3 regions of the Siminovitchia sediminis genome follow, and region 1 is predicted to be linked to each of the others. Evidence: riboswitches for the same ligand, from Rfam matches in the RefSeq annotation. Region 1 holds a riboswitch; each other region holds the start of a gene.
What was found. Region 1 has a riboswitch for thiamine pyrophosphate ahead of thiO (glycine oxidase ThiO). Riboswitches for the same ligand answer to the same signal wherever they lie in the genome.

Region 1 (7,415 bases):
CATTGAAACTCCGGCTGCAGCTGGAGCAATTTTTCCTTGAAGACATTGGCGACCGTGATGTCAGCAGCCAGATTTTTGGGAGCAGCCAGCAGGGTGAAGTCCATTTTATTGCCAAAGAAAGCGGCGTATTTTGCGGGGCAGATATGATACAAATGGGCTATCTGGTTCTCGATCCTGCACTCACTTGCGATCTTTTCGTCCGTGACGGTGAAAAAGTGGAAGCCGGTAAATTGCTGGCCACCGTACGGGGAGCAGTGGCCAGTCTTCTGAAAGGTGAGCGGGTTATTTTGAATCTCGTCCAACGGATGAGCGGGATTGCGACAAAGACGCGGGAAGCAGTGGAAGTGCTCGGCAGCACAAATACAAAAATTTGTGATACACGCAAAACGACGCCAGGTTTGCGGATGCTTGAAAAATATGCTGTTCGATGTGGCGGCGGCAGTAATCATCGATACGGATTGTATGACGGTGTTATGCTGAAGGACAACCACATTGCGTTCGCAGGATCCATAGCTGGCGCTGTGGCAGCTGTCCGTGAAAAAGTGGGGCACATGGTCAAGGTGGAAGTGGAAACCGAAACGAAAGAACAAGTACTGGAAGCCGTTGCTGCCAAAGCAGATGTCATTATGTTTGACAATCGGACACCGGAGGAAATCAGGGAATGGATTCGTTTTGTGCCGGAAGGGATTGTGACGGAGGCTTCCGGTGGGATCACTATGAAAAACCTGGCCACATACAGGGATACCGGGGTGGATTACATTTCTCTCGGATTTTTGACTCACTCTGTTTCCGCCCTTGATATTAGTGCAAAGGTAAACGTGGACGCAGCCGTTTTGGTCTAAAACATATAAAAATTTTCAATTTAAAAACGCCGGCGGGCGTTTTTTTCATTAAACTTGATGAGCATCAAGGTAAGGAAAAGCCTTCCTCCCTTATGATAAAAACAAAGAGATCAGATGGAGGCGGGGGTATGAAACGTATACTTTTGCTCTATGCAAGCATGACCGGAAACACGGAGGAGATGGCAAACATCGCGGGAAAATATCTGGAGGAGCAGGGGATTCCGGTAACAAGAAAGTGCTTTGATGCCGATAATATTCAGGCCGAAGAGCTGACAGAGTATGATGGTATCATGTTTGGGACCTACACGTATGATGATGGAGACCTTCCATGGGAAGTAGAGGATTTTTACGAAGACCTGCTTAAGATAGACTTGACTGGAAAAAGGGTTGCTGTGTTCGGCTCGGGTGACAGCTTTTATCCGGAATTTGGGAAGGCAGTGGATACGATGGCTGCGCGTTTTCAGGAAGTGGGAGCTGTTCTGGTCGATGATTGTGTCATTGCGGACCTTGGTCCTGATGCAGAAGATGCGAAAAGGTGTGAAGAGTTGGTGAGAGTTTTTGTGAAAAAGTGAACAAAGGTGATCGTGCCGTATCGTAGGCAAAGTTCAATGAAATCCTGGGAGAATTGCTTTTTTAAAAAGTGTGCTCCGTTTGCCGGAAAGTGTAAAACATGCGGGGGAGTTAAGCCAGGGCAGTGTTGGACTACACATATGTCGCCGATGATTTTTTATCGGCAGCCAATTGTCTTCAGGAATAAATTGTACATCAGTAATCCCCAATTTTGTTATAAAGGGAACCATTTGGTTTTCGCGGCACACAATACCGAACAACCAGCCATACCTCTCTTGTATCACATCCCGGTACCCCGCATAATTGAACCGCTTTGGGTCATGATAGAACTTGATCAATTCAGCTTTTGGAGGGACAAAAATGGTAAAAGACTCAGAAACACACCGGGAACCCAGACATGGCAAAGAGAAGCGTCCGGAGGAGCAGCAACAAAAGAAAGGCAAATCGAACGCACGCGGAACCAGAAGTTAAAAATTTTTTTGGACGTGTCCCTCTTATCGGCAGAATGGCTGCTGATGAAGAGGGCACCTATCCTTATCCTGCGTTACGGGTAAACCATGGCTGTATATGGTCTTTGTGATCCAACGCGACCAATGACCGTTGAACGAAAAAAAATGGTGTCCAAGGGAGATTCAGCGCGTCCGAACAATGATTAAACTTAGAGAATGGCCACAAAGGATTCAAATCAACCAAAAAATGCTCAAACTGAAAAATGGGTCTTCAAGGTTGACCAAGTCGCCCCATGAACGAAAAAAGATCAGAGATGGTCGTCAAGGAGCCATCAAGTCGCCCGAACAATGACTAAAGTTCAGAAAATGGTCTCCAAGGAAGACTCAGCGCGCCCGATATCAATCAAAGTGAAGCAATTGGGTCTTCATGCCCGACTAGTCGCCCTCATGCTGTTGCAATCCGAGTTCTCATCGATACCTTTCTTCCCGCAGGGGTCGCCGCATTTTCCTAGAGTAATGTATCCGATTGTTCGTCTTTGTTTTAACCATCAATATAGGTTTCACGGCTACCCCCAATATTCTGGCGGTTATTGAGATCTCAAACAGACCGACGGCTCCCCTGAGAGGAGGACTGCTCCGGTTTCCGATCACATGCTCGGAACACAACAGCTCATATTCCAATGACTGCTCCCCACATAAACAGTCAGCGCCCCTTTTTGCCAGGGGCGTTTGCTGTTCACCGGTTAAGCCATCACCAGCTGCCGGCGGTCCACTCGAAAGGCTTCAATCCATTCGGATGGGATGTCTTTTTCAAGAATAAAATCACGGATCATTTGCCCTGTGGCCGGAGCAAGAAGAATGCCGTTGCGGTAATGGCCGCAAGCCACCAGTATATGTTTATCCTCAGGGTGTCTTCCAATAAAAGGCCGCCCATCAAAGGTTCCCGGCCGTAAACCGGCGATCACACGATCAATTGTTAATTGCGCCGCAGCCGGCATCATTGTTTTTGCCTTTTCAATTAAAAACTGGATGCCTTCAAGGCTGACAGTATCACTCCAGTCATTCTCCACCATGGTGGCACCGATCACCAGTGTTCCGTTGTTTCTTGGCACGATATAGCAGCTGTCGTGAAACAGTGTATGCTTTAACAACGGCTTGTCTGCCCGAACAATTAAGCTTTCCCCTTTTACCGGCGAGAGCCTTTCTGAGAGTACCAAATGTTTAAATAGGCTGTTGCTGAGAACCCCTGTCGCCACCACAACATACTTGGCTTCTACATCGCCTTGAGCTGTATGAATGATATAATTCCCGGCTTGTTTTTCAATGCTGTATACAGGGTGATTTTCAAAAATGGATGCACCCAGAGCTTGAGCACTTTTTGCAAAACTTTCGCATGTGCGATTCGGCAGGACACTGACATCATCCGGGATATACGCTGCACCCAATGCGTCCGGTGAAACTTCTTTTTCCATGTAAATAACATCTTCAGATTCCAGCCATTGTACGGTGGGCTGTACAAGCAGAGGTTCCAGGTTTTTTTGATCCTCCTCTGTGTAAGCCAGCTTTAAAATCCCGCCTTTTTTGTATCCGATATCCACACCGCTCTGCTCATAGAGCTCATCTTTTAATGCGGCATAAGCCCGCTGGCTGGTTCGGGCAAACGGGAAAAAGACAGAGAAGTCCCCAATGCTTTCCGAATGGGCGCCAAGCATCCCGGCAGCAGCACTTGTTGTTTTTTCACCTATCCGCCCTCCATCAAATACGGCTGTATCAATCTTCTCTTTTGCTAAATAATAGGCAATGGCACTTCCAATAATCCCGCCGCCAATGACTGCTGCTTCATACTGCTTGTTCACACATCATCACCTCACTGAAGGTTTATACAAAAAAATAACCACTCTCCCAAGCAGGAAAGTGGTTTGGTTAAACAATTCCATGAAAAAATAACTCTGCCACATCCCTACGCAGGTGCAAGCCTGTTCAGGTTATGAGGGTTTCAAAGTATACTACTTTTCTCTCAGCCCTTATCAAGGGTTCCCCTAGTGAAAATATGAATATGCAGTTGTATACTTACCCTACCATAGAAGAAAAAATTTGAAAAGGGATACTCAAAGAGATCCTGCGGCGCATATATTATCTCGGTGAGACGCTGTACAGAAATTATTTGCGTCTTCAATTGCTATTCTGTGTCCACCACCCCAGGAATGGGCTGTCCTTCGACAAAGTCAGGCGGCTCTATCTCGAGCAGTCCATATAAAGTTGGTGCAATATCCAAAGTGGAAATCTGAGTGTCGATGGTTCCTTTTCGAATGCCATTGCCTGCTGCCAGAAAAATCGGATGAAGTTCGGGTCTGGAAGGGTCGCCCCCGTGGTTTCCGAGTACATCGGACTGCATGACCTCGTCTTGATCCTCCTGCGCCATGTAGTAGCCTTTTTTGGCAACTAATACAACATCCCCGGCGTTTTCATGGGCTTGTCCGGGTTTCGTGGGAATGACTTCAACGTATGGTTTTTCCGACTTTTCAAAGGCAAGGCGGATTGCACTTTTCATTCCCTTTATTGCTCCAGACACATCTCCTTTTTGATGAATGAGGTGATGCCACCACTTGGCAAAGCCGTAAAACATATAATCCTTTTTCGGAACATGCTTTTTCTCAACTTTTGCGGCATGAAAAGTCTCGACAATTTTCTGTTTTATCGGCTTATAATTTGCTTTGCTGACAACCCCTCCTTTTTCCCGGCCTTGCACATTGATATAGATATGTGCGATTGACCCGCTTGCTACAGCAAAAGCCTGCGAGTTTTTTTCATCGACCCGGCCTTTCTCGTCTTTTACAAGCAATCCCGCCTTTTCCAGCTCTTCATTGGGAGACAGCTGCGAATGCACGGGTTCCATGCCGTGATCGGATACCAAAAAGAGCCGGTCATCTTCCTTCACATGCTGCAGCACTTGTCCAAGCATGTCATCGGCCAATTGATAAGACCAGCGTACATATTTCATATATTGCTTGGACCTTTCCTTTGAATAACCGGGCTGCCGGGGATCAACAAGCAAATATTTATGCGACTCATGGTCGGCTTGCGGATAATAGAAAAACAATACATCCGGTGCATACCGCTCTTTAATAAACAGCGACACGTCCGTTGTCCACTGGGCAAAGCGCCCGCTGATTTCCTCATATTCTTTACGGGTAATCCAATGTTTCGATAAGGCCCTGTCATCATCCTGCACGGGGAAAAATCCGAACTTTTTATTTATCTCCTGCTTAAAACCGGGGGGGCCTTGAATAATGGCCGATGTTACGGCGGTGTGGTACAGCCTGACATCGGAAAGATCAGGCTGGGATGCTTTGATTATAAAAGAAAAACCAACGGCATCGCCGCTGTCCGTCTCAAAAGAAAGGGATTCCCATTCGCCCAATCCCACTTTTACTGCATCTTTCATATCCGGATGAAAGGCAGCATAAAAAGTATGTGAATCCGCTGCCCGGATATATACATGTACATCTTTCAGCAAGGGGAATTTGCTTTTCTTATCCGTTAAATCCAGTGGAACCAGGTTGCTTTCTGCCCAGGTTTTCCCGTAGTAGACAGCATAATCGGCTTCATGACCATAGGCGGGGTTGGACCCCGGAAACAAAATGGTGGCTGTCGTCTTTCCTTGTTCGCGCGCCTTCGACCATATAGGCTCGGCATCCAGCGGCTCAAAGAACGCAATGTCCCCGTTGGTCAATTTTTTGTCGGGCTGATGGATGTTGTTGCTGACCATCCCGGTTTGGGAACTGGGGGCACCGGTTGCGATGGCAGCATGAGAAGTGGACGTTAGGGAGGGATTCACCGTCTCAATATGTTTCGCAAACATTCCCCTGTTTCTGACCTTTTCAAAGTGTGGCATGAAACCTTTTTTCATATATTCCTGCAGAAAGTCATGCCGCATCCCGTCAAATGAAATCACGATCTGTGTTTCAGCTGAAGCTGAAGAAGGAAACAACATGGCAATCATCATAAATAAGAGGTACATTCCATATTTCATCTAAGTCACCATCTCAAGCTTGTTGTTTACCAATGTTCTTCCCGGCAAGGAATCGGGTAAAACTAATAGAGTGTTTTGACAAAGGGCTTGGGGTATATTAAGATAGCGTATTATTCGTAAAAATGTCTTGTGAAAATTTTTAATAGAGAGAGGAAGAAGACGGTGGGTAACCCTTTAATACTTCAATCGGATTTTGGCTTAAGTGATGGGGCAGTCAGCGCGATGTACGGGGTGGCAAATGGAGTGGATCCGGACATTAAAATTTATAACCTGACCCATGACATACCTCCATTTGATATTTGGGAAGGCTCCTATCGCCTGCTGCAGACGATCACTTACTGGCCGGAACAATCGGTCTTCGTTTCTGTCGTGGATCCCGGAGTGGGTACCGACCGCCGGAGTGTCGTCGCCCGGACTGTTTCCAACCATTTCATTGTGACGCCTGACAATGGAACGCTGACACATGTAAACAAAGACATCGGGATTGCAGAGATGAGAGAAATCGATGAAACCGTGAACCGCCTGCCGAATTCGGGAGCATCCCACACTTTCCACGGACGGGATATTTACGCTTACACGGGTGCACGTCTGGCTGCGGGGATCATCTCTTTTGAACAGGTGGGACCGAAAATCGATACAGAAAAACTCGTCATGCTCCCAACGATGGATGCCACCCTGAAAGAAGACATGCTGCACGGGATCATCGATGTACTCGATATCCGCTATGGAAACATCTGGACCAACATCAGCCGCTCCCAGCTGCTTGATCTTCAGGTGCAATACGGCGATTCTGTCAAAGTCACCATCGAACACGAGGCAGCCATCGTATTTGAAAGGGAAATGATTTACGGACGTTCCTTCGCCGCCACCGAAAAGGGAGAAACCCTGATTTACATCAACTCACTGGATAACGTCGCAGTGGCGATCAACCAGCAGTCGTTTGCGAAAAAATATAAAATCGGTACAGGTGTGGATTGGAAGGTCTATATTAAAAAATCCTAGAGTGGGGCCGGACGCGTGGCGTCCGGTTTGATGTTTTTATGAGAGGACATTCGACAGGGAACAGGATGGCTTGATGAATGAACCTAACCAAGTGGAGAGTACTGGAATTTTGGTTGTTGGGTGCTGTCGTGGCTCCCGAATATGCATGGGCCACCGGAGAAAGGTCTCCTGGGTTGGCCCGATGCTCCCGATGAGGCGCTGCAGCTCTGGGATCGATCGCCTAGCATGATTCAATCCTCCCGAATAAGCGAGGACGTCACGAGAAAGGTCTTCAAGAGTGGTCCAAGATTCCAAAACAAAGGTCATGCCCTTCATGAGTATAAAGTCCATATATTTTGTCAAAAAAAGACCATCACCATGACATTTTAAATAAAGGACCTGATGATGGCCCATTAAATATAAATGGAGAAAATCTAATAGGGGAAATAAAATTACTGGAATCTCCTGGTTCCAACATTCAGATCTATAATGCTCTCCCCGCGCCCCATTCCTGCTTTCAACTAATAGCGATTTTCCCTT
Region 2 (7,415 bases), on a different contig from region 1:
TTGTTCATGTCACCGCCGTCGGATTCTACTATGGTCTGTACAAGCGGCTCATTTACCGGAATGCCCGGCCAGCCGACCGTTTTACCTTCCAAATCTTTCGGACGGGTAATATCACTTTCTTTCAAAAATATAATATGGTTCAATGGGCTTCTTACAATTGCTGCTACAGATTTGACCGGTACTCCCTCTGCTCTGGCAGAGATCACATCAGGCTGATAGCTTATGCCCAAATCAATTTCTCCTGTTGCAGAAAGCTGTAAAGGGTCTGTCGGATTGGACGGAAAGCGGATATTAACTTTCAAACCTTCTTCTTCAAAATAGCCTTTTTCGATAGCAGTATATAAAAAGCTATGAACAGCATTCGGATACCAATCGAGCATAATATTTAATTCACGAAGCTGGTCATTTTCCCCTTTTCCTGCGGCGTCTTCCTGAGATTGGCCACAGGCAGCAAGGAATATACAAAATAGAATAATTACAGCTGCTCCGATTTTTTTCATTGTATACGTCTCCATTTCATTGTCATTTTTTCTAACAGTCCAACGAGCCAAAACAATACAACACCAAGTAAAGAAAGAACAACAATCGGTGCAAAAACCCCCGCTCCATCAAACTGTGTCATCATCCTTCGGCTAAAATAACCGAGTCCTGCGTCAGCCCCAAGCCACTCTCCGATAGCTGCTCCAATAACACTCAGGGTTACTGCAACTTTTAGCCCCGAATAAAAGTGCGGCAGAGCTGCCGGAAGCTCAACCTTTAGGAAGACTTGCCGTTTTGATGCCCCCATCACCCGGAGTACTTCTTTCAGATGGGAATCAGCTGACCGCAGTCCGTCAAAGGTGCTCACGGTGATCGGGAAGAATGTAATGAGTACAGTCACAGCCACTTTGCTCCAAACGGAATATCCAAACCACAGGACAAATATAGGAGCCAGGGCAATAATCGGGATGGTTTGAGAAGCTATCAAAATCGGGAAAAAAGCTTTCCTCGCTATTCCGCTTTTATGCATCCAAACGGACAGACTGACGCCAAAAACCAGAGACAGCAGCAATCCGATCACAACGATTGCCAAGGTAGCGGGCAAGTGGGAGATGAACAGGATGGACTTCAGCTCCCATAACCTGTCCAGCACTCCTGAAGGAGATGGGAGGATAAAAGGCTTTCCGTATAAGCGTGCTCCCCATTCCCAGCCAGCCAGAAGAAAGAATAGAAACCCCAGGGACAGTCCGTATTTTCTTAAAACATTCATATGGTCACCTTGTTTCTCAGATCCAACAGGAGTTTTTCTTTTAAGGATGTAAATTGGGGATCTTTTAAATCTGAGATCGTTCGCGGTCTCCCCAAAGGCACCTGAATTTCCTGGAGGTGTTTTACAGGATGCTCACCAAAAAGGAGGATCCGGTCTGAAAGAAACAAGGCTTCTTCCACATCATGAGTAATAAACAGAATGGTTTTCTTTGTTTCGTTCCATTGTTTTAGGAGCCACTCCTGCATCATCGATTTTGTGACTGCATCCAGTGCACTGAACGGTTCATCCAATAACAACAAATCAAAACCGCCCAATAATGCCCGCAAAAACGAGACCCGTTGGCGCATGCCCCCTGAAAGTTCATGGGGGTACCTTTGTTCATATCCTTTTAAACCGAAGCGATCCAGTTTGTCCAATAGTTCTTTATAAACGTTTTTACCCTTCACGCCTTTCAAAGACAACGGCAGCCGTACATTTTCCATCACAGTCATCCAGGGGAGCAGTCCGTCCTTTTGAGCCATATAACCGATATGGCCAAGCCTGTCCTCAACTGCTTCTCCGTTCACTAGAATGCGTCCTTTATCTTGGTTTTCCAGCCCGGAAATTAACCGAAATAAAGTACTTTTTCCGGAGCCGCTGGGACCCACCACACTGACGAATTCACTTTTATGAATAGTGAAACTTAATTGATCCAATATCTTTACACCTTGTCTTCTATTTTCCTTGTAGGAAAAAGTGACACCATCAAATACTAGACACTCTTCCATATTCCATCTCCTTTTTGGCGCGAGAACCCAAGAAGGCAGGTTTTGACAAAGAAAAAGAGCCGCTTCCTAATTTCAAGAAGTGGCTCTGCATGTTAAACATACATATTCCATATGTACGCATACATTCTGCGTACATGGCAAAAAAAACCACTTCCCTGCGCTGGCATTACCCAGATCAGGTTCAAGGGTTAAGGATTTCTCCTCTCTCAGCGATTCGCACCCCTAGTGTTCTCGTCCTATGTAATTATGATTCTATTCCCTTTGTACCCTAAAAACGAAAAAAAAGCAAATATTTTTATTTGATTGACTCGTTAGACACCTTTTATCGTGAAGGGAAGGGGATTCTTCTGACTTTTCATGATATGATAGAGGATGAGAAAAGATGTGAGGAGGGGTTTGATGAGATTAACAGTCTATCTGGCCGGAGAAATACACAGCAGCTGGCGGGAAGAAATTAAAGAAAAGGCCCAAACACTGCAGCTTCCAGTCGATTTTGTCGGGCCAATGGAAAATCATGACCGTTCGGATGCCATCGGCGAGGAAATTCTCGGCGAACAGCCCGATGCAATCTTCAGGGATGCGGCCGCCTCAAGCTTCAATAACTTGCGCACACAGGTACTTTTACAAAAAGCCGATTTAGTGATTGCTTTGTTCGGAGAAAAATATAAGCAATGGAATACGGCTATGGATGCCAGCACCGCTTTGGCTCTGGGCAAACCGCTCATTTTGATTCGGCCGAAGGAACTGCACCACCCATTAAAAGAACTTTCAAGAAAGGCCAATGCCACAGTAGAAACAGTCAATCAGGCCATGAAGGCATTATCCTACATCTTTGAGTCCTAACGTGAAAAGTGCAAATACCTGTCCGGCAGCGTTCACATTCAACAACAATATGGTCGACTGCGCTACGGGGCGACAGGCCATGCCCCGTCCTGTCTCCCAGCCTGCAGGGCCGTGGACTGCATGTACAGTCAAACAGAGCTGGACAAAGCAATTTTATTCAAATTTTCATTCATTTGACCTGAGGGGGCATTCCTATAAGGAACAGCCCTTTCTCCTCATATACTGGCCAATCAGAAGTTTGGCAATATGGCTAAACATTGCTGCACGGTCGACCAGTCCGTTGGTCAACACACCAACTGCGCCTTCAGTATGACGGATTTCCCTGGCATTCATGTAGTCATCCATGACAGGTCCAAGTTCTTCACCAGCCTTGAGACGATGGGCAATTTCATCCGGAAGCCTGATTCTTGCGCCTCCGGCAAATAGGGTTTCCCGGCCTCTTTCAGCAATTGCCCCCCAATTGCACAAGTATAGACCAAAAGGAGTTTCCGTCACACCTCCTTCAAGGCCGATTGCCAATCCCGCTTCATGTACTTGTGTTAAACAATGTTCGGCCCGGTTGGCCGCACCTTTCATGGTTTCTTCGTCAGAAAAAGGCTGTTCGCTGACCCCCGAGGGAGAATCTACCGAAAGCAGGGACGCTTCAATCTTTACATCTAAAAATGTCTGTTCTACAGCTTTTATTTTAGCCTTATTTTTAGAACCAATGGCCACTATCATGATTTAACCCCTCTATCATTGATTTCTGATTGTATCTACTGTTGTCTGGTCTGTAGTTTTTACTAGCCGGATTAAGAGTTCCTTGGCAGCAGCATAATCATCTACATGAATAATGGATGCTTGTGTATGGATATAACGGGAACAAATACCAATGACTGCACTCGGGACTCCCTCGTTGGATGTATGTACACGCCCTGCATCCGTTCCTCCCATGGATAGAAAATATTGGTAAGGTATATCATTGGATTCGGCTGTATCCAGTACAAATTCCCTCATCCCTGGCAGCGTAACCATGGAGCGGTCAAAAATTCTCAGCAGAACTCCTTTTCCAAGCTGGCCAAACTCTTTTTTGTCACCGGACATATCATTTGCCGGACTGGCATCCAATGCATAAAAGATGTCAGGCTGAATCATATTGGAGGCAGAAGCTGCCCCTCTTAAGCCTACTTCCTCCTGTACAGTTGCCCCCGAATATAGAGTGTTCGGAAGTTCCTCATTTTTCAGCTCTTTCAGCAGTTCGACAGCCAGGCCGCATCCATAGCGGTTGTCCCATGCTTTAGCCATTATTTTTTTGGGGTTGGCGAGAGGGGTAAACGGGCAAACCGGTACAACTTGCTGACCAGGCTTGATTCCTAGTTTTATTGCATCTTCCCGATCATCTGCGCCAATATCGATCAACATATTTTTGACTTCCATCGGCTTCTTTCTTTGTCCTTCACTGAGCAGATGGGGGGGGATAGAGCCAATGACTCCCGTTACAGGACCATTGTCGGTAATAATCTGCACCCTCTGGGCCAGCAGGACCTGACTCCACCAACCCCCAAGGGTTTGAAATCTCAGCATACCGTCTTCAGTTATTTGAGTAACGATGAAACCAACTTCATCCATGTGCCCTGCTGCCATGACTTTCGGTCCCGTCCCATACTTTACCCCGAAAATACTCCCCAAACGGTCCTGAATGATTTCATCTGAATATTTTTCAAGTTCGGTCCTCATAAAGCGCCGCACTTGATGCTCAAATCCAGGTGCCCCTGGCAATTCCGTCAGTGTCCGGAACAAATCTATTGTTTCTCTTTCCATTCGTCCTGCTCCTTTATCTGTATATTTCTTTCATTTTATTCAACTTTTATAAGATTTACCAGCGATGTTCTTTACCATTTGGAAGTATTTATTATTCCAACCTTATTTGAAATTACGGTATACTAGAGATGATGATTGATTTTGGAGGTGCTCATATGAATTGGAAAAACTTTCTACTCGGGGCAGGTGCGGGTGTTATTGCCGGCTACTATGCGAGTGAAGCTTTAAAGAAAAACTCTTTGGCATCAGGCGAAAAAGTACTTCAAACCGTAAAAGAAGCATTTAAAGATTCCGGCAGCATTGAAGGCTCCTGGATTAAATTCAGACCTGAAGAGTACGAAAAATATGCTTTAAAAACAGAAGTTTACAGAGGCGGCATTACTACCAAAGAAGATGGCGAAACAAAGCAATATGAATTTTTGGCAGACGCCCACACTGGTACAGTCATCGATGTGTACCCAGTAAATTATGCGTAAATAAAAAAATATTAAACTATCAACAAAAAACAGGTGGCTTTTTTCATGGCTTCACCTGTTTTTTGCTTTGCGCTATTTCCTTTTCACCTCTTGGAGAACCTTCCCATTCTGATCCCATTTGACGGCCCTGAAGCAGGCATCATGATAAAAGACAAACCAGCTTTCCGCTTCCATTTCGGCAGGGATCCATTTCAGCTTAGCGCGTATCGAATCCATCGGGTAATCATCATAGGCAGTTACCCATAGAGCGTTCTGATGCGCATGAGTAGGCATGATATCCCCCATATGAACTGCTCTCTGTCCGTTATTTTCGATTGTAATCATACTATGCCCTGCACTGTGGCCTCCCGTATGGATCATTGTGATGCCTTCTGCAACAGTAAATATACCTGTAAACGTTTTCACTTGTTCGGCAACGGGTTCCCAATTTTCTTTCCAATATGTATTCCTCGACCGAATATTCGGGTTACGCATTTCATCCCATTCAATTTGTGATGTATAAATGACTGCATTGGGAAAAACGGTGGCAAACCTATCTCCTTTACGCTTGGTTAAACCGCTTGCGTGATCAAAATGCAGATGAGTCATACATATGATATCAATATCTGCGGGTGATAATCCCAACTCTGCAAGTGACATTTCTATTTGGGACTCTTCGGTCACTCCAAAATTGCGAATTTGTTTTTCGGACATTTTACCTTTTCCTACGCCCGACTCTATTAAAATGTTTTTGCCGTTGATTTGAAGATGAATAGGATCTGACCGCAATTCTATGCGATTTCTTTCATCTGCCGGGTATCGTTTGGACCAAAGCGGTTTGGGCACCACACCAAACATGGCACCGCCATCCAGGCGGGTATTCCCCCCGTTCAGCCAAGTCAGTGCAGCCTCTCCGATTTGAATGGTATCCAACCTGTTCACCTCTCTTCTCCTTCAATGATCTTCACATGACAAGGATAGAAAAAATAAATCCCCATACAATAATTATACTACATGGCAAAAAGGAGGATGATTATGCCGCTTTCTTACCACGATCAAATTGGACTGTTAAAGGATATTATGGTCAATCATTTGGAAGACCTGCAAGGATCTGTTTCGGAGTGCACTCAAATCGGCAGGCTGGTCAAATCCCTGTTGGCCAATCAGGAGGTTCATCCTGAATTGACCCCTGTGCTGGAAGAAATATATTTCTATTGCCAAACCGGCTCCCGAACGAAAGATTTAACGGGTCATATAGACAGTCATCAGGAACATCTGTCGCATTGGATCGGAAATATCGATCAATACACTTAAGCGATCGTTTCCAGGTAGCCTACCCAGAAGTCCATTTCCTGATAACGTTGGCGGTTTTTATGCATGCCGATGGTTTGCAGCGTATAGGCAGTCACGTACCATTTCATTCGGAGCTGAAGATGCTCTGAATCGGTAATACCATATTTCTTAAACCAGGACGGCCAATCATTTTTGGGAATATACAAATATAGAAGGGGGCCGATATCCATTGCCGGATCTGCAATCGTTGCGCCATCCCAATCAATCAGGTAGATTTCATCCGTGTCTGACAGCAGCCAATTGTTATGGTTTACATCCCCATGGCAGACGGTAAACGTCTCGTATTGAACATTGGCAAGCTCCCTTTGCAGAAATTTCAATGACTGTTGAATATCCGGAATAGACATTAATTCGGCATCGAGACCTGAGATGACTTCAGCAAGCATCATTTCCGGTTTGTAAGGTGATTTTCCAAGACGGCCCAGCATAGTAAGCAGAGGACTGGACTCGTGTATCTTTTTCAGCAGCTTCGCAACACCATCCCGGGTCATTTCTTCCGGTTTGAATTCACGGCCGCTTAAACACTCCTGTGCTGTGATTACATCTCCATTTTCCATTCTTTTGGTCCAAACGAGCTTGGGAACGATTCCCTCAGCAGACAATACGGCTAAAAAAGGAGAAGAGTTCCACTTCAAAAAGAGTTTCTCATTATTCTTGGAAGCAAAGAAAGCCTTCCCTGTCGCTCCGCCGGCGGGGATAATCTCCCAGTCGTGCTCTAATAAATGTTTCACCGTCATTCACCTTCAATAAATACCGGAGGCACTTCTCCGTTCATTCTGTAGAAAGAAAAAAGACAGCTATTGGATATACGAGAATACAACAATAGCCATCCTTCCTTAAAGTTTACCGCGAACCGACTTTTTTCGTCAAGACCCAATCCTTGGTTACTTGTTTTTCCGGTACATTTCTTAACTATTGTCAGTCGGATCTCTTTGCGCTTGTCTTTAC
Region 3 (7,415 bases), on a different contig from region 1:
CGTATTTGGTGGAGCCAAAGGAAGTGTCACATGTCATTTTTATTGAGAATAAGTGCATTGCATACAGAGGCAAAGAACAATACCGCTTTAAAGATTCACTCAAACAATTTGAAGAGCGGTACAGCCCGTACAATTTTATAAGGATATCAAAATATTGTCTCGCTAACACGGTTTGGATGGAATATTTTGAAGCGACCTTTGGCGGCAGCCTCAAGCTTGTTTTTAAAAATGGAGAAAAGGAAATCGTTTCCCGAAAATATGCCAAAGAGTTAAAAAAGATCCTATTAAAGGAGTGATCCATCTTGTTGATCTTTAAAACCATCAGAAATATTTTAATCGGCTTTGGAATCGCATGTATCGCCCTGCTCATTTTCATTTTGATTGCCAGCCTCAACGGCTGGACCGAAATAGATATGGGGCTACTGAAGATTCAAGTAATTGGAAGCATGTCGTATGGTGCTATCTGCGGTGTCGTGTCCCTTGTGCATGAAAGCAGGCGGTTGTCGTTATTCAGTAAAACCAGCATACAATTCCTGGCATTTGTCATCGGTTATGCCATCTTTGGCTCGTTTTTGGGTTGGTTTCGCTCCCTCGAAAACATGATCTTGATGATGGCTATCTATATAATGATTTATGTAATCATATGGTTAATAATCTACTTTTCACAAAAACGCTTGGCGGATGAATTGAACAAAGGTATCCGTTAGTGCATGCTAACTTGCCTTTTGCCGGGCCAGTTATTTGGATGTAAGAGAGTAGAAGCTCGTTAAACCATTTTGCTCAATGATGATTTTAATCTGCTAAGATCAAGGGTCAAGTTCAGGGGAAGTCAATTGATAAAGGCAGCGTGCTGCTCCAAAGTTATCGTGGATGGCATACAATTGAAAAGTTCCATGGCGCCATTTCATGGATGCTCTCTATAAGCTGCTTTGTCGTGGCAGCCCTAATATTGCTTATCCACATTTTTCTTGTGCTTTCGATCTAAGGCTGCGCGCATGATCATTTCCCGAAAGAGAAGCAGGAAACGTTCTGATTGTTTGCGGGGCAAACCGGGAGGGTAAAAATCACCAGACAAAGACTTTCATAAAGTTTGGCTGGAGGTTTTATATTTGAAGGAGAAAAAGGTGGGAATTGTTTCATCCCCTGAACTGCCGTCCACCATTGCTCATAAAATCCAAAAACAATTTGAACAGGATCTTTCCCGGTTTGTTGCTGACGGCCGTCATAAGTGGAAAGTAGAATTGGTCGTTGACCTCCTTACCGGTGCGATAGAAGATCCTGATAAAATAATGAAGGAAACCGCCCAATATAAAAAAACCCATGATTGGGATTTTGCCCTGTCCCTGACGGATCTGCCCATTTATGACGGAAAACATATCATTCTGGCAGATGCGAATACCGCCATGTGCACCGGGCAAATATCACTCCCGGCTTTTGGATTGAGGCCAACTCCAAACCAGGTCAAAAAAATTTATGCTTTACATGGTAAAGGAACTATATTTCAGGCAAGCAAATCGATATGACCGTACCGACCTGGAGCCGAAAGGGATCGGGCCATATGATCCAATGAAAAGAAGAGGACTTGTCAACAAGGTAAAGAACGTTTTTCATTTTTCTTCCATTAGAAGAGTAGAATCAAGCGAAGCTGATGATCCTTTTGTGCGTTTTATCATTACTCCCAAAATGAACGGTTGGATCAAAACGTTATTTGGCATGACGATTTCCAACCGTCCCTGGACCATTTTGCCTTCTTTAAAAAACGTAGTGGCCATTGCTTTTGCAACAGGTGCTTATGGTTTGATCTTCCCTACATTATGGAAGCTGAGTGTTTCCTATAATATATATCGCTTTTTCGGCCTTATGGCTGCTGCTATTGCAGGAATGGTTGTCTGGATTATTTTTGCACACGATTTATGGGAAAAAAATAACGAAGAAAATAAAAATCGATTAAGATGGATGTATAACTTAACGACCGTTCTGACGCTGGGGATGTCCGTCATGATGTATTACACTGTTCTATATATTCTTTTTCTGGCGGCGGTTTCTGTCTACGTTCCGCCGGAGTTGTATGAGGCGGAGGCTGGACAAAAAGTCGGTCCTCTAAACTATCTGAAACTTGCCTGGCTGGCGGCCTCAGTTGCTACCTTTGCAGGGGCGATAGGCGCAGGGCTGGAGAATGCCGAAAACGTCCGAAAAAGCACATACAGCTATCGACAATATCATCGGTATCAAAAAATGAAAGAACAAGAAGAGGAGGAGAAAAAAGAAAAGAAAGTCAATGATGAATCGCAGTCGGGATGTTGAACATATTAAAACAGCCTGTGAAGTACTGGAGGAGAAAACTGTATGAGTGAACAAACCATTTTTAAGGTCATTTGAAATAGTCATTCACGCACACGAAAAACATGGCCGTCAGGGGCCATGTTTTTGTCTATTCCTTATCATCTTCTTGCCTATTTCACTATCAACACGGGGCAATCCACTCTTTTGGCCACTTTATGACTGACGCTGCCCAAGACCATTTCCTGGAGTTTATTTAGCCCCCTGCTCCCGATAATCACCATGTCACAGCTGCTTTTGTTCGCATATTGTACAATTGCAGGACCCGGATCCCCATGAAGAACTGTTAGTTTATACGAAATTCCATCCTTAATAAAAATATCCTCAACGGGAATTAATTGTTTTCTGCGGCCCGCTTCCAATGATTCCCCGTCCCGGCTGTGCAATACTTCTCCCTTTGATTTTGAGTAATCTACTACATAGATGATTTCGACTACGGTCTCACTCGATAAACGGGCAAGTTTTGCTGCCTCTTGGGCTGCACGGATTGAGTTTTCTGAACCGTCTGCAGCAACCAATAATCTGTTATACATACTCTCCCCTGCCTTCTGTTTTCCACTTTCCCATACAATAACTCATAAGGGTGAATTGGTTCAATCCAATTTCTTTCAATTTTAATATGTTTTTACTTTTTTTCGCAACCTTTGATGATGAAAATTGAATTTTATTGTTTAAAATTCCCATCATTTAGATCGTCCTTGCACGTTTAAAGCGGAAAGGCTTCACCTGTTTCAAACTGGTCATCTTCCAGAATCAAGATGCCTTTTTTCTCCGGTGCATTGGGAAGCCCCAATTCTTTAGCTGAGCAAATCATACCACTGGAAGCCACCCCTCTGAGCTCTGCATCCTTAATACGCATACCGCTCGGCATGACGGCCCCTACTTTTGCCACTACCACTTTTTGCCCAGCCTCCACATTGGGTGCACCGCATACAATTTGAAGTTCTTCAGTACCTACATCCACCTTGCATATGCTCAATTTATCCGCATTGGGGTGTTGATCTTTTTCCTTTACATATCCCACAACAAACTTTGGAGACAGGTCGGCTTCCAGCTTCTCATCAAAGCCATTTTTTTCTAAAGCTGTTTGGATTTTCTCAACGATCTCTTCGGTCAGCTTTACTTCACCTTCGGCCTCTACTTCCAAATAGCTGGAGGCATTAAAAAGATTGAACCCTCCTGTAACATTGGTTTGTCCATCTAAAATTCTGACAGCATCCCCTTTTCTCTCAAACGTGCGGTTGGACGTATCCCATTCACCTAACGAAATAATTAGAGTGTCTCCTATCCCTTTACGATTGTAAAATACGTTCATCATGATTTCTCCTTTCCTTCTTCCGGCCGGTTTTTCCCTAATATAAAAATAGGTTCCAGCTTCCCTTCTTCATAAATAAACGACAGCGCTGTGATCGGTACGAGCCCGTTTGTAAAGAAACTCATGGTCATCTGTGCCAATATATCATAGCCGGTTTTGTTGCGAATATCCGCAATGATCAGCACATCTTGATGAGGAACAGCCACAGCCATATCCCCTTTGATTTTCTCCGCTTTTTCCTCAAGAAATTTCTCATTTAAAATCCGGCTTGCATCATACCCGTCATTGGTATTTAAAAAGTAAAAGTCGTTGTCTGCAACCGTATCTTTTTTCATTGTTGTAGACAGGGAACGAACGTTAAAACGAGCAATTTCTCTAATCTTCTGAGGATCAAGACCTTCTTTATTGATCAGTTCCTCATCAATCAACCGATACGTCTTTCCCAGGTCCATTGCATAATAAATTCTGGTCTCGGCGGTATGGTCATCCGTCAAAAAAGTATTCCCCTCTTCTGACTCCACAGGAAACGAAGTAGAGCGGATCACTGGATAAATTTTTTTCTCACTTTGTGCAACAATCGGCTCCTTGCCCATCACATCCAGTGCTTGTTCTACATAATACACCACTTCATCAATGGCTTTATCCTTGTGTACATGCCATTTGGCCACAATACCCGGCAGCGCAATGTCTATGCCTTTGCCAGTTTGTGCATTTTCAATACGCAGGCTTTCTTTTTCACGGTCATATGTAAAGGTCCGTCCTTCCTTTTCAAGACGGTTTTCCAGCTCTTTGCTCATTTTTCGTTCATTCATCTTCATGTTAAACCCTCCTTGGCAATATGGGCTACATCCCATCATACACGAAAATTTCTTTTGCCAAAAGAAAGAGGCATGTTCTTCACCTGCAATGTTTTACTTTTTTTTCGTATTACACCACTTTTCAATAAAAACTAGCAGTGTTTTTGTAAATTTCCCCAATTCATCCAAGTTGATCTTCTCGTTAACAGAATGTGCTTCTTCCACCGTTCCAGGCCCATATATGGCTGCAGGAATGCCCGCCTGTCCGAACCATCCTCCATCCGTCACTGTCTTGGACATTCCCACGTTCGGAGCTGTCTTCCAAATTTGTTCGTGAGCCTTCTTCAGTTCCTGAACAGCTTCATGTTCTACATCCAGCTCAAGTGCAGGAAAAATTTCTCCCCGATCTACGATCATAGACTTACCACCCCACTTGAATTTCGGCGGATTTTCTTTTAGCCAGGGATCGGCCATCGCTGTGTGATACAGATGCTCCTCAATCTCGGCAATAACAGATTCATAAGTCTCATTTGGATAATAATGAACAGTGATCCAAAGCCTGCACTCATCAGCCACAAACGCTGCATGCCTGCCCCCCTTGATTACTGCAGGATTAATCGTATTCGTGCCAGCCGGAAAGCCTGGATATTGTTTTGTAACAGCCCAGTATCTCTCAAGCTCCTGAAGAGCAGCAATCACTATCATCATTTTTTCGATGGCACTCGCTCCATGCACTCCGCCCCCGGCGTGAATCATGTTCAAGCGCATAGCATCGTGAAAAACTTCTTGGCTTTTTACAGTAATCCAACCGGTTATTACGCCGCCTTGTCCATGAATCTCTGAATTACTTACGTCCATGACAAGAGCAAAATCCGCATCATATCCCTTTTCAATGCAAGATAACGTCCCGGCTTCTCCCACTTCTTCTCCAATCACAGATTGGAACTGAAGATCCCCTTTCAACTCCACTTCATATTCGTTTAACAGTTTAATGGCAAAAAGGGCAGCTGCCATGGCCCCTTTCATATCTGCAGTCCCGCGCCCATAAGCAAAGCCTTCTCTTACTTCCACATTAAATACCGGAACCGTCCATTCGCTGTCATCGCCAACTTCAGCCACATCGATATGGCCGTTAATAATTAAACTTTTGTAATCCTTACCGCCTGTCCCCTTCTTAATCCCAACTACATTAGGGTCATTCGGGTAGACCTCCCAACTGTCTGTTGCAAATTTTTCCCTCTTTAAAAACTGTTCAATATACTGTTGTGCTTCTGCTGTATTTCTTGAAGGAGGACTCACTGTCTGAAATCGAATCAAGTCGGTTAAAATCTGAAGCAGCTCTTCCTTTCGTTCATCTACAGACCTTAATAGAACGTTATTTATTTTTCCCATAATTTCTCAAACTCTCCTCTCCCTCGTATTATATATTTCAAGAACAAAAATTTGCTCCTTGATAACTGAATGATAGAGGTTTTTTGTTTCAATACCAGCGCTTTTATGATGATCCAATTGTTGAATAAACAAAAACAGCCGCTTCCCGGTTGAAGAGAAGCGGCTGTATATAACGCCTAACATTGTATAAAAGCGCTGCTTCCCTACGCCGGTATGACCCGGATCAGGTACGAAGGGTAAAATCTCAGCCAATCAGGCACCCCCAGCAGAAAGTAATTAAATATTTTATTAAGGATCAGAGGCTGATGCACCTAATAAGTGACCATTTCAAGTGAACCACAGCCTGGTGGCCCCAAGCCATACCCTCATTGAGCCATTTCCTGATATACATCCTAAAAGCGGAGGAACACCTCTCTCCATTCCGGGGTTTTTTAACCGGACAGCCCATTAATAAATTCTTCTATTTCCTCCAGAGTCTTACGATCTTTGCTTACAAACCTTCCTGCTTCCTCTCCGTCATGGTAAGCAACAAAGCTTGGAATACCAAAAATGTCAAGTTCCTGGCATAAATCGAGAAACTCATCACGGTCTACATGGATAAAATTGTACTCCGGATAATCGGCTTCCAGGCGTGGAAGAACCGGATCCAGGAACCGGCAATCCGGACACCAATCCGCGGAGAACATAAAGATCGTACGCTCTTCATTTTTTAATTGCTCAAACTGCTCTTTTGACTGCAAATTTTCCATATTATTTACCTCCAGTGTTAATCAGCATTTGGCCCGGCTTGATCCAGCCGCGCTTTCTCATATACTCCGATATCAATAAGCTTATCACAGCCGGACCGATAAAATGGAGTACAATGACTTGGATAAGGACATAGGCTGAAAAACCCATTGTCGTGAAGGTCATGATTTGTCCGACAAGTCCGCTTGTTCCCATCCCGGCTCCGGCTGCATTGCTTGTCATTTTCCAAATCGTAGCACCAAAAGGAGCCAAAATGATACCAGCCACTGTAGGAGGAATGAGTATAAGCGGATAGCGTATTATATTAGGAACCTGAAGCATGGACGTTCCGAGTCCGATGGCCAGTAAGCCGCCGACTTTATTTTCCCGATAGCTTGCCACAGCAAAACCTATCATCTGGGCACTGCATCCGATCGTAGCCACACCGGCTGCCAATCCGTTCAAATCGAGCATCATGGCAATGGCAGCACTGGAAATCGGTGCCGTTAGAGCTAGTCCCATCAAAGTAGCTACAATGATTCCCATGATGATCGGGCGCTGATCTGTCGCCCACATAATCCAACTGCCCAACATCGTCATGAATTCCGAAATAGGTGAACCAATAAATTTCGCCATAAGAAAACCAGTGAAAATACTTACAAAAGGAGTAACAATAATATCCACTTTCGTTTCCTGACTGACCATTTTCCCAATTTCCGTTGAAATAAGTGCAGCTACATAGCTTCCTGCAGGCCCTCCAAATGCAGCTCCTGCAGCTCCTGTACAGACAGCAGCGAAAATAACGAGCGGCGGTGCTCCAAGACCATAGGCAACAGCTACACCAA

Region 2: it holds a riboswitch for thiamine pyrophosphate, as region 1 does, so the genes downstream of both, ACFSCZ_RS08645 (ABC transporter ATP-binding protein) here and thiO (glycine oxidase ThiO) in region 1, are expected to answer to the same signal.
Region 3: it holds a riboswitch for thiamine pyrophosphate, as region 1 does, so the genes downstream of both, ACFSCZ_RS08670 (acetylornithine deacetylase) here and thiO (glycine oxidase ThiO) in region 1, are expected to answer to the same signal.

The regions. Positions count from the first base shown of each region.
Region 1 covers NZ_JBHUEO010000013.1:93,714-101,128, forward strand. Annotated here, with positions in the region: gene nadC (carboxylating nicotinate-nucleotide diphosphorylase) at 1-842, shown strand, start outside; gene ACFSCZ_RS06870 (flavodoxin) at 971-1,414, shown strand; gene thiO (glycine oxidase ThiO) at 2,605-3,717, opposite strand; TPP riboswitch at 3,802-3,912, opposite strand; gene ACFSCZ_RS06880 (alkaline phosphatase family protein) at 4,041-5,894, opposite strand; gene ACFSCZ_RS06885 (SAM hydrolase/SAM-dependent halogenase family protein) at 6,057-6,896, shown strand; gene ACFSCZ_RS06890 (IscS subfamily cysteine desulfurase) at 7,397-7,415, opposite strand, start outside.
Region 2 covers NZ_JBHUEO010000019.1:65,860-73,274, reverse strand. Annotated here, with positions in the region: gene ACFSCZ_RS08655 (ABC transporter substrate-binding protein) at 1-500, opposite strand, end outside; gene ACFSCZ_RS08650 (ABC transporter permease) at 497-1,249, opposite strand; gene ACFSCZ_RS08645 (ABC transporter ATP-binding protein) at 1,246-2,016, opposite strand; TPP riboswitch at 2,152-2,250, opposite strand; gene ACFSCZ_RS08640 (YtoQ family protein) at 2,416-2,859, shown strand; gene ACFSCZ_RS08635 (DUF84 family protein) at 3,052-3,579, opposite strand; gene ACFSCZ_RS08630 (M42 family metallopeptidase) at 3,595-4,659, opposite strand; gene ACFSCZ_RS08625 (PepSY domain-containing protein) at 4,815-5,135, shown strand; gene ACFSCZ_RS08620 (YtnP family quorum-quenching lactonase) at 5,208-6,047, opposite strand; gene ACFSCZ_RS08615 (YtzH-like family protein) at 6,150-6,428, shown strand; gene ACFSCZ_RS08610 (phosphotransferase) at 6,425-7,198, opposite strand; gene ACFSCZ_RS08605 (NERD domain-containing protein) at 7,386-7,415, opposite strand, start outside.
Region 3 covers NZ_JBHUEO010000019.1:74,219-81,633, reverse strand. Annotated here, with positions in the region: gene ACFSCZ_RS08705 (LytTR family DNA-binding domain-containing protein) at 1-296, shown strand, start outside; gene ACFSCZ_RS08700 (DUF3021 domain-containing protein) at 303-707, shown strand; gene ACFSCZ_RS08695 (hypothetical protein) at 1,110-1,523, shown strand; gene ACFSCZ_RS08690 (hypothetical protein) at 1,474-2,304, shown strand; gene ACFSCZ_RS08685 (universal stress protein) at 2,454-2,873, opposite strand; gene ytpR (YtpR family tRNA-binding protein) at 3,047-3,655, opposite strand; gene ACFSCZ_RS08675 (DUF1444 domain-containing protein) at 3,655-4,473, opposite strand; gene ACFSCZ_RS08670 (acetylornithine deacetylase) at 4,567-5,844, opposite strand; TPP riboswitch at 6,028-6,118, opposite strand; gene ACFSCZ_RS08665 (thioredoxin family protein) at 6,276-6,593, opposite strand; gene ACFSCZ_RS08660 (PTS sugar transporter subunit IIC) at 6,595-7,415, opposite strand, start outside.